DNA from 2 places in the Planococcus alpniumensis genome. Region 2 is predicted to be linked to the other one. Evidence: riboswitches for the same ligand, from Rfam matches in the RefSeq annotation. Region 2 holds a riboswitch; the other holds the start of a gene.
What was found. Region 2 has a riboswitch for thiamine pyrophosphate ahead of G3255_RS16775 (acetylornithine deacetylase). Riboswitches for the same ligand answer to the same signal wherever they lie in the genome.
Positions count from the first base shown of each region.

Region 1: another riboswitch for thiamine pyrophosphate. It lies ahead of G3255_RS08925 (ABC transporter substrate-binding protein); the one in region 2 lies ahead of G3255_RS16775 (acetylornithine deacetylase).

Region 1 is NZ_JAAMTH010000001.1:1,743,032-1,746,340, forward strand. Features, by position in the region: gene G3255_RS08910 (nitroreductase family protein) at 1-377, shown strand, start outside; gene G3255_RS08915 (MarR family winged helix-turn-helix transcriptional regulator) at 484-912, shown strand; gene G3255_RS08920 (putative quinol monooxygenase) at 942-1,238, shown strand; TPP riboswitch at 1,336-1,445, shown strand; gene G3255_RS08925 (ABC transporter substrate-binding protein) at 1,574-2,581, shown strand; gene G3255_RS08930 (thiamine-binding protein) at 2,581-2,874, shown strand; gene G3255_RS08935 (ABC transporter permease) at 2,880-3,309, shown strand, end outside.
Region 2 is NZ_JAAMTH010000001.1:3,312,838-3,316,146, forward strand. Features, by position in the region: gene tenA (thiaminase II) at 1-158, opposite strand, end outside; gene G3255_RS16775 (acetylornithine deacetylase) at 171-1,496, opposite strand; TPP riboswitch at 1,569-1,672, opposite strand; gene G3255_RS16780 (halocin C8 precursor-like protein) at 2,104-2,877, opposite strand; gene G3255_RS16785 (MoeB/ThiF family adenylyltransferase) at 3,261-3,309, opposite strand, start outside.

The sequences.
Region 1 (3,309 bases), 1.6 Mb from region 2:
TCGGCGACCTCAACAACATTGAGTACGCAGAAGAAATTTACGGAAAAGCCGTAGAACTCGGTTATATGCCAGAAGAAGTAAAAGAATTCCAAGTCGGCTACTTCAAACCTTTGTATGAAGGCATGTCGAGTGAGCAAATGAAAGACATCGTGCTATTGGACTCAGGACTTGTGTCCATGCAATTGATGCTCGTTGCCCGTGCATTCGGCTACGACACCAACCCGATCGGTGGCTACGACAAGGAAAAAATCGCTGCAACGTTCGGCCTGGACCAAGAGCGTTATGTGCCAGTCATGCTTCTCACGATCGGTAAAGCCGCGAGTGAAGGCTTCCAGTCATACCGCTTGCCGGTCGAAACGACCACGACCTGGAGCTAAACCAGCTGACCTTGAGTATTCGGGATTTATGTATTATATTTGACTGGTCAATGAATAGTGGGCACAGCTATCAATTGACTTCACCGATCATTTAGGAGGTCTTTTTATGCCGTGTTCATTTTCAAAGCAGGAACAAGTGCTGCATCAGTTTAAGGGCCTGACCAATCAAATCAGCCCGAAGTTCGAGCGTTGCACAGGCATCAGTGCATCGCGCTATGAATTATTGTCCCAACTTTATAAGGTAGAAGAGATCAACCAGTCGACGCTTCAAAAATTGGTCAATATCGATAGTGCCGCGGTTACGCGCCACTTGAAACAGCTTGAAGCGAGCGGCATGGTCACGAAGCGCAGAAATCCAGAAGACAATCGCGTGATTTTTGTCAGCCTGACCGATGAAGGCCGCGAGCGCATCATCGAATACCGGAAAGAGAATATGGGCTTCGTCAAGCAAATGCTAAACGACTTCACCACTGACGAAGTGAATGCGCTTAGCGATATGCTCCAACGCATGCAAGACAATATTGTCGATTATTAAAAAACTAAATTAAAGGATGGCGAAATGAAATGATGATTATTCACGCACATTTACAAGTGAAACCTGACCAGGAACAAGCCTTTTTAAACGAAAGCAAGATCCTGATCGAAGCATCGCGTCAAGAACCAGGCAATGTCCAATACGATTTAATGAAATCGGTCGAGCAGGAAGGCCATTTCACAATGGTAGAAGTATGGAAAGATGCGCAAGCGATTGAAGCTCATAACACGAGCGAGCATTTCACGGCATTCTCTAAAAAAGCGGCCGAATTCATGAGTGCGCCGATCGAACTCAAAGTTTACAGCGGTGAAGCTGTTCCAATGTAAGGAAAGCTTGTTTATTCAAACGAGATGCCAGACAGAGCTTGAACATCTCGGTGAACTGTGACAATATAGACCTTGAAAGACAAATGCTAATTTCATAAAACACATGTGGGGGAATCGGTGTTGCCGATTGAGAGAATATCCGTGAGATATTGACCCTTGGAACCTGAACTGGCTAATACCAGCGGAGGGAACATATTCAAATCGGTCTATTCTGCGATGATATGCGCCCAAGGTTTCTATAACCTTGGGCGCTTTTTTGTATCCGCAATTGGATATGTCCCCTGACTCAGCTCCTGAAATCATCTTTTATGAATTCATTCAGAGGGGGAAACAATATGAAAAAATGGACGATTGCCATTGCACCGGTATTGCTGCTGGCGGCATGCACAGACGAAGCGCAAAATCCGGGAAGCGATGTGGCAAATGAACAGCAGGAATTACAAGAAGTGACAATGGTCTTGGATTGGACGCCTAACACAAATCACACCGGATTGTATGTGGCACAGCAAAAGGGCTATTTTGAAGAGCAAGGGCTCGATGTCGAGATCATCTTGCCGGGTGAAGCGGGCGCCAATCAATTGGTGGCTTCCACCCAGGCGGAATTCGGCATCGGCGCACAGGAAAGCTTGACGGAAGCGAGAGTGCAGGGCATTCCGATCGTCTCAATCGCGGCGCTCATCCAGCACAACACGTCCGGATTTGCCTCACCTAAAGACAAAGAGATCGAGTCGCCGAGCGATTACGAAGGAAAAACTTACGGCGGCTGGGGAGCGCCAGTCGAAAAAGCGGTGCTTGGGTCCATCATGGAACAGGAAGGGGCCGATGTGGAAAACGTCGACATCGTCAATATCGGCAATAGCGACTTTTTCACGGCGGTCGAACGCGACATCGATTTTGCGTGGATCTATTACGGCTGGACGGGCATTGAAGCTGAACTGCGCGGCGACGAATTGAACATGCAGTATTTGACGGATTACTCGGAGAAACTGGATTATTATACCCCTATCCTGATGACCAATGAAAACATGATTGCAGAAGATCCGGAAACCGTCCGTGCATTCACCAAAGCAGTGTCGCAAGGCTATGAATTCGCCATCGATGAGCCGGAACAAGCAGCGGACATCCTCATCGAATCGGTCCCGGATTTGGATCCGGAACTGGTGAAAGCGAGCCAGAAATGGCTGTCGCCGAAATATCAGGACGATGCAGCGAAATTCGGCGAACAACAAGAGCAAGTATGGGCGGATTACGCTGCCTGGATGTTCGACAATGGATTACTGGATGAGGAATTGGACGTCGAGCAGGCGTACACCAATGAATTTTTACCGGAGGAGGAAAACTGATGGGCAACGCATTATTAAGTATTCAAATCATCCCGAAAACGAAAAACGGGGAAGACGTCATTCCGTATGTAGATAAAGCCATCGCCGTCATTGAAAAGTCAGGTGTCCCTTACCAAGTCAATCCATTGGAGACGACGATGGAAGGGGATCTGACGCAGTTGTTTTCGATCGTCGAGGAAATGAACGAGGCGATGATCGAAAACGGCAGCCCGAACGTCATCTCCCAAATCAAAGTGCTGTATCAGCCGAGCGGCGCATCGATGGATAAATTGACGGAGAAATACCGGCCGTGAAGATTATGCAAAAAGGATGGAGACCGGTTCTGGTCCTCATCCTTTTATTGATCATCTGGCAAGTGCTGGTGCCGCTGTTTGAAGTGCCGGACTGGCTATTGCCGACCCCTTATCAGATCGGGGTAGAAGCGGTAAAAAGTTGGCCAAACTACAGCGGGCATTTATTTGCGACGATCCGGTTGTCGATCCTCGGCTTTTTCATCGGATCGTCGATCGGCCTTGGCGTCGCGATGATTCTTCATCTCGTGCCGAAACTGCGGGAGACTTTTTATCCTTTGCTGATTTTATCGCAAAATATCCCGATCATCGTGTTGGCGCCGCTATTGGTCATTTGGTTCGGCTTTGGCTTATTGCCAAAACTGATCATCATCATTCTCGTGTGCTTTTTCCCGATCACCATCGCGGCACTTGACGGGTTCAGGCAGACGAGCGGCG
Region 2 (3,309 bases):
TTTGCATACTCGATTAAGTAAAGATAATCTTGAACCATGAAGAACCGAAACTTTTCTTTATCAAGAGACCCCTTCCCCATTTCGACTACAAAAGGGTGATTATGGTTGTTTCTCCAAATGGGTTGAAGGGTTGTATGTAATTTTTCGCTAAATTTCACGTTGATCGCTCCTCACTCTGCCTGCTTTTTCGTATGGCACCAAGTAAAAATAAAATACGCCATAACTTTAGAGAAATTCACCAATTCTTGTATCTCAATGGACTCGTGAACGCTATGGGCTTCTATCAACTGCCCCGGTCCATATACGACTGTCGGGATGCCTGCTTCCGCAAGCCACCCGCCATCGGTAACAGTCGCGGACACACCAATAACAGCCTTTTCTGAAAATAAATGTTGGTGTGAAGCTGCTAAAGTCTTTACGCCTGTATGTTCCGGATTCACTTCAAAAGCTGGAAAGACCTCGCCTCTATCTTCTATCATTGAATGCCCACCCCATATAAAAGTGGGTGGATGTTCTTTTAGCCAAGAATCCGCTTTTGCAGCATTTAAAAGATGTTCTTCAATTTCTTTGCTTACAGTTTCATAGGACTCATTCGGATAAAAATGTACGGTGATCCAGAGCCGGCACTCGTCCGCGATAAAAGCGGCATGCCTTCCTCCTTCAATCACAGCCGGATTAATCGTATTTGTTCCTGGAGGATAACCCGGATAGCTTTTTGAAACCGCCCAATGACGCTCTAACTTCTGCAGACTTTCAATGATAATCATCATTTTTTCAATAGCGCTTGCTCCTTGCGAAAGACCGCCACCTGCGTGAATCATCTGCCTGCGCATGGCATCATGATAAACTTTCGGATCTTTAATGACCACCCAACCGGTGATCACCCCGCCCTGCCCTTGGATCTGCAGATCACTTGTATCAACTACAACCGCAAAATCCGCCTGGTAGCCCCTTTCGCAACACTGCAGGGTGCCAGCTTCACCAACCTCTTCTCCTATAACTGATTGAAAAATAAGGTCGCCCGGCAATTCGATGCCTTGTTCATGAAAAAGTTTAAGGACAAATAACGCAGCAGCCATCCCTCCCTTCATATCGGCAACACCTCGGCCTATAATTCGATCGTTTACAACTTCCGCCGTGAAGGGATCCGTTTTCCATACTTCTTCCGGCCTCACTTCGGCCACATCAATATGTCCATTGATGATCAAGCTTTGAAAAGACTTTCTTTCAGTCCCTTTTTTCACACCAACGATGTTTGGATCTCCCGGATACACATCCCATCGATCTGTTGCAAATGCTTGGCTTACTAAATACTGTTCAATCCACCCTTGTGCTTCAGCTGTGTTGCGAGCAGGCGGTGCCGGAGTTTGAAAAGAGATAAGTTGTTTAGTAAGATCAATCAATTCATCTTTTTTTAACTCGATTTCTTTGATTACTTGAAGCAACTGATTGTTTTGCAAGAAGTTTAATTCTCCTTTCGATATGATTTCCTCCACAAAAAAACACTTCTTTCCCATAGGAAAGAAGTGTAAATGACTATAAAAGGTTAAGCCTCATGTGGAGACAAAATTCTTCTGCCATCTCTTCCCTCCGCTAGTATTAACTAGATCAGGTGAATAAGGGTCAAGACGAATGTCTTTCTCAGCTTTAAACAGCTCCCCTAGAGCAATTGTGCAATGAAGTTTTATTGTTACTTTAGTTCTATCATAAGGATTAAATAATTACAACCGGTCACTTCACTCTACTGTCATTATTTATATGAGACAAGAAACTGTAACAATAAATCGAACCGAATCCGCTGCGCTTTCATTTTATAAAAGCTATCACTTTAAACTCGATGTATTGTAGTTTGTTTTTTCTTTTGCACATTTTGTATTTTATAATTGACTTATATACACAAAAGCACTTTCTAATTTAAAGTTCCATTTCGAACTTTCATTATTATTTCTCCTTAAATATATTGGCTAAAAGTGAAGATTGCTGACTAATTTTAAAAATAAAGGCGCTCGTAAAAGGAGATGGAAGCGTTTGAGCTTCGGTACCCCTCAAAAAGAGTAGCATCTGCTACTCTTTCTTTGTTGTATTCAACTACTTTGGAACGGATCAATTACAAATTTGATCTGTCGCAGCTGTACAGCCGACACTGCCTATCAAAGCACAGACAGCCGCTAAGCCTAAACCGCCAATCCCGGTAGTGATTCCCAGAGCACCCGCTGCAGCATAACACAACACGCCTCCACCGGTACCGCACAGAGCCCCAACTGCATATTCACAAAAAGAAGCATAAGCTCCAAATTCGTCTGCGTTCTTTCCAGCCTGCTGAATCTTATGTTCTGCAGAAGCGACAAAATCATCGTGGCTAAGCATCAAACCCTTTTCGTCAAAAATCGTCCCTGCTGTATCGACGGTAATGTCGTAAATTTCGGTTTGATTCCCGTCCAAGTTATAGAAGGCATTGATGCGTATTTTTCCTTGGTCTATATTTTCTGCATAGACCGCTTGATTCGTCAGTATATCCCCATTTTTTACATCATATGTGAATTGAACGTATGCGAGGTTATCACTTGTTTTCGCAAGTCCTCCAAACACGAATTCAATATATGCAATATCGCCTTTGGAACCATCTACTGTGTTGATAATTATGTCACCTTTTGAAATTGAGTTAATTTTGGTGTTCTCTTTGTATGCCTGATACTCTTCTGTATTTTTTAACGCATTTCTGATTTGATTAAACTCATTTTGCTCGACATTCGATGTTCCTTTTTCAAACATTGAAGTTTCAGCATTGACAGCACCTACGGAACTAAATGCAGAAGAGACAATGAGAATAGCTGCTATTGCTAGCATCAGAACTTTTTCAAAAGGTTTGATTGACATAATGAATATTCCTCTTAGTTTTTTCTTTTTTTTGAAATGAGCATGAAAGAAACAACCAAGGCATAAATAAACAGAAACAGTACAACCCCTAATTCAATCCCTGAATCAAACATCGTCCTCCCTCCTTTTTCTTCCGTCATTCCTTTGATTTCCAATTAGAGATTATATAAACAATTAAAATCAATAAATACCCAAATTTAATAGATAATTTACATAAAATTTACTTTTTCATTATTATTTCAATTTCTTAAGTTTGAGCTCTAGTTCTTTTAAAGTATTCATCTCTTTATAAAAAGAACCTGTCTAAATGGATTATTAATATCCTGGCTTCAAAAAGTTAGAGTAGTTCAGTCCAATCAGACGAAAATATTTTTAAAAAAACATTAGCTTAAATATCGGTGATATAAACTTTTAGCTTTGTCGATGCTCTTT